2 regions of the Streptomyces sichuanensis genome follow, and region 1 is predicted to be linked to the other one. Evidence: riboswitches for the same ligand, from Rfam matches in the RefSeq annotation. Region 1 holds a riboswitch; the other holds the start of a gene.
The links. A riboswitch is a leader RNA that binds a small molecule or an ion and turns the genes downstream of it on or off. The one in region 1 is predicted to bind S-adenosylmethionine.
Positions count from the first base shown of each region.

Region 2: linked by a shared signal. The riboswitch ahead of LE181_RS19845 (aminotransferase class V-fold PLP-dependent enzyme) and the one ahead of thrC (threonine synthase) in region 1 are both predicted to bind S-adenosylmethionine.

Region 1 covers NZ_JAIXMK010000042.1:10,499-15,231, reverse strand. The annotation lists gene LE181_RS14715 (alpha,alpha-trehalose-phosphate synthase (UDP-forming)) at 1-1,406, opposite strand, end outside; gene LE181_RS14710 (glucosyl-3-phosphoglycerate synthase) at 1,448-2,422, opposite strand; SAM riboswitch class I at 2,587-2,755, shown strand; gene thrC (threonine synthase) at 2,773-4,047, shown strand; gene LE181_RS14700 (MoaD/ThiS family protein) at 4,163-4,438, shown strand.
Region 2 covers NZ_JAIXMK010000067.1:31,128-35,860, forward strand. The annotation lists gene qcrB (cytochrome bc1 complex cytochrome b subunit) at 1-1,121, shown strand, start outside; gene trpD (anthranilate phosphoribosyltransferase) at 1,280-2,344, shown strand; SAM riboswitch class IV at 2,423-2,539, shown strand; gene LE181_RS19845 (aminotransferase class V-fold PLP-dependent enzyme) at 2,701-4,071, shown strand; gene LE181_RS19850 (Lrp/AsnC ligand binding domain-containing protein) at 4,085-4,366, opposite strand; gene LE181_RS19855 (rhomboid family intramembrane serine protease) at 4,363-4,733, opposite strand, start outside.

The DNA of each region.
Region 1 (4,733 bases):
GCCGCGGACAGCCGCCGGGTGCGGTCGCGGCGCTCGTCCGGGTCCATCAGCAGCGCCAGGTGCAGGGCCCGGGCCGTGGCCTCCACGTCGTACGGGTTGACCGTGATCGCCGCGTCGCCCAGCTCCGCCGCCGCCCCCGCCTCCCGGGAGAGGACCAGGGCGCAGCCGTGGTCGGAGACGACCGGGATCTCCTTAGCGACGAGGTTCATGCCGTCGCGGATGGGGTTGACCAGGGCGACGTCGGCGAGGCGGTAGGCGGCCAGCGAGCGGGGGAAGTCGTCCTCCATCTGCAGGGCGACCGGCTCCCAGTCCACCGTCCCGAAGGTGGCGTTGATCTCCCGGGCGAGCCGGCCGACCTCGGCCATGTAGTCGCGGTAGACCGCGAGGTCCTGCCGGGAGGGGTAGGCGAAGGCGATGTGCACGACCCGGCCGTGCCACTGCGGGTGGTCCTCCAGCAGGCGCCGGTAGGCGCGCAGGCCGCGGACGATGTTCTTCGACAGCTCGGTGCGGTCGACCCGCACGATCGTGCGGCGGCCCTCGCCGATCTGCAGCCGCAGCACCGCCAGCCGCTCCTCGACGTCCGGGCGGTGCGCGCGCTCCCGCAGGAAGCCGCCGTCCGCGCCCAGCGCGTGGACGCCGAGCCGGGTCGTGCGCCCGGCGCAGCGCACCGACACGGCCGTGCCGGCCTCGCGCACGACCTCCGCGTCCGGGAGCACGTCCTCGCAGCAGGCGGCGAACGCCTCCGCCCAGCGGCGGGTGAGGAACGCGGCCCGGTCGCCGCCCAGGACGCCGCGCAGGACCTGCTCGGCGACGTCGTCCGGCAGCAGCCGGTAGTAGTCCGGCGGGGCCCACGGGGTGTGCGAGAAGTGGCCGATGCGCAGGTCGGGGCGGCGGGCGCGGAGCAGCCCCGGCACCAGGGTCAGGTGGTAGTCCTGGACGAGCACGCAGGCGCCGTCCGCGGCCTCCTCGGCGATCGCGTCCGCGAAGGCGGCGTTGTACGCCTCGTACGCGCCCCACTGCTCGCGGAAGGCCAGGTCGAAGGAGGGTTCGAGCGGCGTCTGCCACAGCATGTGGTGGGCGAACCACAGCACGGAGTTGGCCACGCCGTTGTACGCGGCGGCGAACGTCTCCGCCGGGACGTCCAGCATCCGCACCCGGTGGCCGCCGGTGTCGCCCGTGTCGAGTCTCCGGCCCGCGCGGCGGGCCGCCTCGCGGTCGCCGTCACCCATGGCGGCGCACACCCACACGGCCCCCGCGCCGGGCCCGATCGCGCTGAGCCCGGACACCAGGCCCCCGCCGCCGCGCCCCGCCACCAGCGAGCCGTCCTCGTGCCGGCGGTACGAGACCGGGCCCCGGTTGGAGGCGACCACGATGGGGGCGGCGGTGTGCGTGTGCTCAACGACCATGACGGCAGCCTTGCCCCCGGGTGAACCGCTCAAACGTACGCTTACGCGGCACGCCGCTGCGCGTACTCCGGTATCCCGGCCATCGGAGGCCGCTCCTCCGTGTCCACCGCGTACGTCCGCGGCACGAAACCCTCCGCCGTGCGCTCGAACTGCGTGAGCGAGGGACGCACCAGATGGCCGCGGGCCAGCCGCAGCTGGGCGGTGCGGTAGATCGCGGCGGCCATGCGGCCCAGCGCCTGGCCGTCCTGGTGCCGGTGCTTGCGCACGCCCACGTCCACCTGGGCGAGTGCGTCGAGCCCGACGGTGTGCAGCGCGTCGACGAGCAGCCCCAGCTCCACGCCGTACCCCACGGGGAACGGCAGCTGCTCCAGCAGCGAGCGGCGGGCCGCGTACTCGCCGCCCAGCGGCTGGACGAAGCCCGCCAGTTGCGGCCAGTGCAGGTTGAGCAGGGGACGGGCCACCAGCTCGGTCACCCGGCCGCCCTGGCCGGCCGCCCCGCCGGGGCCGGGCGGCGCGAACTCGCCGCCCAGCGGCCGGTCGTACATCGCCTTGACGAAGTGGACGTCCGGTTCGGTCAGCAGCGGGCCGACGATGCCGGAGACGAATCCGGCGTCGAAGTCCTTGAGGTCCGCGTCGACGAAGCAGACGACGTCGCCGCCCGTCGCCAGCAGCGAACGCCACAGCACCTCGCCCTTGCCGGGCAGCGCGGGCAGGCGGGGCAGGACGTCGTCGCGGTGCACGACGCGCGCCCCGGCCGCCGCGGCGACCTCGGCCGTGCGGTCGGTGGAACCGGAGTCCAGCACCACCAGCTCGTCCACGAGCGGCCGGGCGTCCGTCATCAGCTCGCGGCGGATCGCCTCCACGATCGCGCCGACCGTGGCCTCCTCGTTCAGCGCCGGCAGGACGACGCTGACCGTGGTGCCCGAGCCGCCCTTCGCGGCGAGGAGCTGGTCGAGCGGACGGTCGGCTGCTGACCAGGACCGCCGGGCGAGCCAGCGTTCCACCTCTTCCAGCACGTGCATGACTCCTTGTCGTGGTGCGTCGTCGTGACACATCTCGCGGTGCGGACGGCCCTCTCGCGCGGCCACCCCTTCCGTTACAGTCTTGAACAACGCGGACGCCCGTCCTATGTCGGGGTCGTTCCTGCGCACAAACGCCTGGGCCCCGCCCAGCGCCATACCGCTCATCCAGAGGGGCAGAGGGACACGGCCCGATGAAGCCCCGGCAACCCTCCAGCCGGCCACGATCCGAAGGATCGGATCGTCACAGCCCGTTCACGCGGCGAGGCTCCCGGCGGGGAAGGTGCCAATTCCGTCTCGTGGCGATGTCCGCCGCGGGGAAGATGAGGAGAAAGGGCCTCGCCTCCATGGCTGTCCAAGCCGTTGAAAGTGCAACCACCACCGTCTCCCTGGGCTCCGCCGTCGCGCTCTCCTGCCGCGAGTGCGGTGAGCGTTTCGACCTCGGTCCCGTCTTCGCCTGCTCCTCCTGCTTCGGCCCGCTCGAAGTCGCGTACGAACTCCCGGCCGGCGACCCGGAGGAGCTGCGCCGTCGCATCGAGGCCGGCCCCGCCAGCATCTGGCGCTACGCCCCGCTGCTGCCCGTCCCCGCCGACGTCGCGGAGAAGCCGAACCTCAACCCGGGCTTCACCAAGCTCGTCCAGGCCGACAACCTCGCCCGCGAACTGGGCGTGACCGGCGGCCTGTACGTCAAGGACGACTCCGGCAACCCCACGCACTCCTTCAAGGACCGCGTCGTCGCCATCGCCGTCGAGGCCGCGCGCGCGTTCGGGTTCACCACCCTGTCCTGCTCGTCGACCGGCAACCTCGCCGGTGCGGTGGGGGCGGCGGCGGCCCGCGCCGGCTTCAAGTCCTGCGTCTTCATCCCGCACGACCTGGAGGCCGGCAAGGTCGTCATGGCCGCGGTCTACGGCGGCGACCTCGTCGGCATCGAGGGCACGTACGACGACGTCAACCGCTTCTGCAGCGAGCTGATCGGCGACCCGCTGGGCGAGGGCTGGGGGTTCGTCAACGTCAACCTGCGCCCGTACTACGGGGAGGGCTCGAAGACCCTCGCGTACGAGATCTGCGAGCAGCTGGGCTGGCGGCTGCCGGACCAGATCGTCGTGCCGATCGCGTCGGGATCGCAGCTCACGAAGATCGACAAGGGGCTGAAGGAGCTCGTCGCGCTGGGGCTGGTCGAGGACCGCCCGTACAAGATCTTCGGCGCTCAGGCGGAGGGGTGCTCGCCGGTGTCGAGGGCCTTCAAGGAGGGCCACGACGTGGTGCGGCCGGTGAAGCCGGACACCATCGCGAAGTCCCTGGCCATCGGGAACCCGGCCGACGGGCCGTACGTGCTCGACATCGCGCGGCGCACCGGCGGGGCGGTGGAGGACGTGACCGACGCGGAGATCGTCGACGCGATCCGGCTGCTGGCCCGGACGGAAGGCATCTTCGCCGAGACGGCGGGCGGGGTGACGGTGGGCGTGACGCGCAAGCTGATCGAGAACGGGCAGCTCGACCCCGCCCTCACGACGGTCGTGCTCAACACGGGAGACGGCCTGAAGACGCTCGACGCCGTGGCGGCGGGCCCCACGGCCACGATCCGCCCGTCCCTGGACGCGTTCCGCGCGGCGGGCCTGTAGGGACGGCGGGGCCCCGCGGCCGCCGTGGGGCCGTCGCGCCCCTACCCGATCGTCACGTCCCGCTCGTCCCGTCCGTCCTGCCCGTCCGCCCCTTCTTCACGTAAAGGCGAATCCCATGAGCGTCAACGTCCGCATCCCCACCATCCTGCGCACCTACACCGGCGGTCTGGCCGAGGTCTCCGCGGAGGGGGCCGTCCTCTCCGAGGTCATCGCCGACCTGGACCGCAACCACCCCGGCATCGCCGCCCGCGTCCTCGACGAGTCCGGCAAGCTGCGCCGGTTCGTCAACGTCTACGTCAACGACGACGACGTCCGCTTCGAGGGCGGGCTGGGTGCGGCCACGCCCGACGGTGCCGGGATTTCGATCATTCCGGCGGTGGCCGGCGGCTGACCCGTCCTGACCGGCCCCGCGCACCGGCCGATCGCCGACTGATCAATGGCCTGAGCTTTTCTCAGCGTTCCTGAGCAATTCCCTGGAATCACCCCGGCCGTTAAACGGACGGGGTGATTCCGTCTGTTGAAGCGCGATACAGTTGGGGCGTTCCCCCTCCGGCGTCAGTGCCGAGCGCATATGAGAACCCGTCAACTTGTGCCGTTAACGCGTGTACGAATTGTCGGGTTGGTGGCGTTTTGCCCGGTCCGACTTGCCCGGGAAGTGCCGTGAATCGGCATGAATGGCCGATCGG
Region 2 (4,733 bases), on a different contig from region 1:
ACCTGCTCTCGGGCACCGGTGTCCGGTTCATGGAGGGTGCGATCCTCTCCATCCCGATCATCGGCACCTACATCTCGATGTTCCTGTTCGGTGGCGAGTTCCCCGGCTCGGACTTCGTGCCGCGGTTCTTCTCGATCCACGTCCTGCTGCTGCCGGGCGTGATGCTCGGCCTGCTGGTGGCGCACCTGATCCTGGTCTTCTACCACAAGCACACGCAGTTCCCCGGCCCCGGCCGGACGAACAAGAACGTGGTCGGCATGCCGCTGCTGCCGGTCTACATGGCCAAGGCCGGAGGCTTCTTCTTCCTGGTCTTCGGTGTCATCGCGGCCATCGCGGCCGTCGCGACGATCAACCCGATCTGGGCCATGGGCCCGTACCGCCCGGACCAGGTGTCCACCGGTGCGCAGCCCGACTGGTACATGGGCTTCTCCGAGGGCCTCATCCGCGTGATGCCGGGCTGGGAGATCAACTTCGCGGGTCACACGCTCGTCCTGGGCGTGTTCATCCCGCTGATGATCTTCCCGCTGGTGCTGGCCGCCATCGCCGTGTACCCGTTCATCGAGTCCTGGGTCACCGGCGACAAGCGTGAGCACCACCTGCTGGACCGCCCGCGCAACGCCCCGACCCGCACCGCGTTCGGTGTGGCCTGGCTGACCTGGTACCTGGTGCTGCTGGTCGGTGGTGGAAACGACCTGTGGGCCACCCACTTCCACCTGTCGATCAACGCCATCACCTGGTTCGTCCGGATCGCGTTCTTCGTCGGCCCGGTCATCGCCTTCGTCGTCACCCGCCGGATCTGCATGGGTCTCCAGCGTCGCGACAAGGAGAAGGTGCTGCACGGCCGCGAGTCGGGCATCATCAAGCGCCTGCCGCACGGTGAGTTCGTCGAGGTCCACGAGCCGCTCTCGCAGCAGCAGCTGCACACCCTCACGGCCCACGAGCAGCCCTCGCCGCTCGCGCTGGAGCCCGAGGTCGACGAGAACGGCGTCGCTCGCAAGATCAGCGCCACCCAGAAGCTCCGCGTGAAGCTCTCGAAGGGCTTCTACGGCGAGGGGACGCACATCCCCAAGGCCACCGCGGAGGAGTACCAGGAGATCACCAGCGGCCACGGCCACCACTGATGACTCCCACCTGCTGATCACAGTGAACTGATCGCCACAGCAAGAGCCCCGTCCATGCGCTGGACGGGGCTCTTCGCTGTCCCCGGACGTCGATAGGCTGGGACCCGGGGGCTACCGAGAGCTCCCACGGAGACGACCGACCACCAGGAGTGTGGACCATGAACGTTGCGACCCCGGCAGGCGGCGAGCGCTCGGTGGCCCACTCCTGGCCCGGCGTACTCGACGCCCTGCTCGACCGCGTGGACCTCAGCGCCGACGACACCGCCTGGGCCATGGACAGCATCATGCGCGGCGAGGCGACGAGCGCGCAGATCGCCGGCTTCGTGGTGGCTCTGCGGGCCAAGGGCGAGACGGTCGCCGAGATCTCCGGCCTGGTCCGGACGATGTACGAGCACGCCAATCTCATCGAGGTGCCCGGCCCGAGCGTGGACATCGTGGGCACCGGCGGCGACGGTGCCAAGACCGTCAACATCTCCACCATGTCCTCGATCGTCGTGGCCGGCACTGGCGCGAAGGTGGTCAAGCACGGCAACCGCGCCGCCTCGTCCGCCAGCGGTGCCTCCGACGTCCTGGAGAAGCTCGGCGTCAACCTCGACCTGACGCCGCGGCGGGTGGTGGAGGTCGCCGAGGAGGCGGGCATCACCTTCTGCTTCGCCGTGAAGTTCCACCCCGCGCTGCGGCACGTGGCGGCGGCCCGCCGCGAGCTGGGCATCCGCACCACGTTCAACGTGCTGGGCCCGCTCACCAACCCCGCCCGCGTGCGCGCCCAGGCGACGGGCGTGGCGGACCCCCGGATGGCACCCATCCTGGCCGGCGTGCTGGCCGAGCGGGGCTCCTCGGCGCTGGTCTTCCGCGGCGACGACGGGCTGGACGAGCTGACCACGACGGCGACCTCCCGGGTGTGGATCGTCCGCGACGGCACGGTGCGGGAGGAGCCCTTCGACCCCCGCGACGTGGGCATCGACCTGGTGCCGGTGGAGGCGCTGCGGGGCGCCGACGCCTCGTACAACGCCGACGTCGCCCGCCGCCTGCTGGCGGGGGAGACCGGGCCGGTGCGCGACGCGGTGCTGCTCAACTCGGCGGCGGCGCTGGTGGCGTTGGCGCCGACGGACGCACCCCTGGCGGAGCAGATCTCCGCCGGCATCGCCCGGGCCGCGGAGTCCATCGACTCCGGCGCGGCCCGGCGCTCCCTCGAACGCTGGGTTTCGGCCAGCAACGCCTGAGCGGAGACGGTCCGGTGGGTGGGATTCCGCCCGCTCACCGGGCCGCCGGCGCCGAAGGTGTGCCATACTCCTCGGCAAGGTCACGAGTGACAGCGATCAGGCCCCGGCTTGCTGTCCGGCAACCCTCCTTCCGTGGCGGGGTGCCCCGGGTGATGACCAGGCCGCAGGCAGCGACGTCTGCGGCAAGCGCGGATCCCTCGCCAGGGATCCTGGTTGTCGAGGGAGATTCTTCCGTGATTCAGCGAATGCGCTAGGGCTCCGAGAGCCCCTTCTCCGCGCACCCTTCTTCCCCTTCCCGCGCCGGGCCCGTCGTCGGCCGCGCGGTGGAATTCGCCTGCCTCATACGGGAGTTCGTCATGCCTGTCGCCACCCTCGCCGCCGACCAGTCCGTCTGCGCCCCGCTGCCCGTCCTCGGCCGGGACGTCCGGGTGCCGCTGGTCACCGGGGGCGAAGTGACCTATGCGGCCCTCGACTACGCCGCCAGCGCCCCGGCCCTGCAGCGCGTGTGGGACGACGTCGCCGCCTACGCGCCGTACTACGGCAGCGTGCACCGCGGCGCCGGGTACCTCTCGCAGCTGTCCACCGATCTCTTCGAGAACAGCCGGGCGGCGGTGGCCGGATTCCTCGGCTGCCGCGAGGGCGACCAGGTGGTCTTCACCCGCTCCACCACCGACTCGCTCAACCTCCTGGCATCCGTACTGCCCGTCGGCTGCCGGGTGTTCGTCTTCGAGACCGAGCACCACGCCGCGCTGCTGCCCTGGGGGAGGGCGAGCGACGCCGAGGTCACCTGCCTCGACGCGCCCCGCACCCCCGCCCAGGCCGTCGAGACGCTGGAGCGGGCCCTGGCCGACCGCGACCCCTACGGCCCGGCGCTGGTGGTGGTGACGGGCGCCTCCAACGTGACGGGCGAGCTGTGGCCCGTGCGGGAGCTGGCGGCGGCCGCGCACGCGCACGGGGCCCGCATCGTGCTGGACGCCGCCCAGCTGGCCCCCCACCACCCCGTCGACATCGCGGAGTTGGACGTCGACTGGGTCGCCTTCTCCGGCCACAAGCTCTACGCGCCGTTCGGCTCCGGCGTCCTGGCCGGCCGTGCCGACTGGCTGCGGGACGCCGAGCCGTACCTGGCGGGCGGCGGGGCCAGCCGCAGCGTCGCCCGGCGCGCCGACGGCGGCGTCGACGTCCAGTGGCACGAGAGCGCGGCCCGCCACGAGGCGGGCTCGCCCAACGTCATCGGCGTCTACGCGATCGCCTCGGCCTGCAAGGCGCTCGGCGAGGCGGGCTTCGACCGGCTCGTCGAGCGGGAGCGGCAGCTGGTGGAGCAGGTGCGGACGGGGCTGGCCGCGGTGCCCGGGGTGCGGGTGCTCTCGCTCTTCGGCGACGACGCCCCGCGGGTGGGCGTGCTGTCCTTCGTCGTGGACGGCTGGAACAGCTCGCACTTCGCCGCCGCGCTCTCCGCCGAGTACGGCATCGGCGTCCGCGACGGCCTCTTCTGCGCCCATCCGCTGGTGCGCACGCTGCTCGGCGGCGAGGACGGGACGGAACCCGGCGCGTGCGGGGCGCCCGACGAGGGGGCCACGCTCAACGCGATCCGGGTCAGCTTCGGCGCCGGCACCCCCGACGAGCACGTCGAGCGGTTCGTCCGGGCCGTCGGGGAGCTGGTGCGGAACGGCGCGCGGTGGCTCTACCGCACCGAGGGCGGCCGCTGCGTCCCCGACACCTCGGCCTGACCGTGGGGCCCGCTCAGCTGTCGAGGCCGATGGCGAAGGCCGCTTCGAGGTCGTGCTGGGAGTACGTGCGGAAGGCGATGTGCGTCTCGGTCGAGGCCACGCCCTGCACCTTGCTGATCCGGCCCGGGATGACCTCGGCGAGGTCCTCGTGCCGGGCCACCCGCACCAGCGCGATCAGGTCGTAGGCGCCGGTGACCGAGTAGACCTCGCTCACGCCCTCCAGCGTGGCGATCTTCTCCGCGATCTCCGGGATCCGGTCCACGTCGGTCTTGATGAGCACGATCGAAGTGATCACGTCGGCTTGTCTCCTTCGGTGGACCGGGTTGCGCCCTTCACTCTAGCCGCAGCCGTGCGGTGGACCCAGGTGCAGGCGAAGCCGAGGCAGAAGCCCAGTACATGGGCCAGATACGCGACGCCGGGCTGGCCGGCCTCCGTGCCGGTCGCCAGCCACTGCAGCACGAACCAGAACAGCAGTACGGCCCAGGCGGGGAAGCGCAGCGGCAGGAAGAAGAGGAACGGGAAGAGGCTGGTGACCCGCGCCCTGGGGAAGAGATAGAGGAACGCCCCCAGCACGCCGGAGATGGCGCCGGACGCCCCCACCAGCGTGCGGTCGGACTGTGCGTGCACGACCGCGTAGCCCAGCAGTGCGAGGTAGCCGGTGA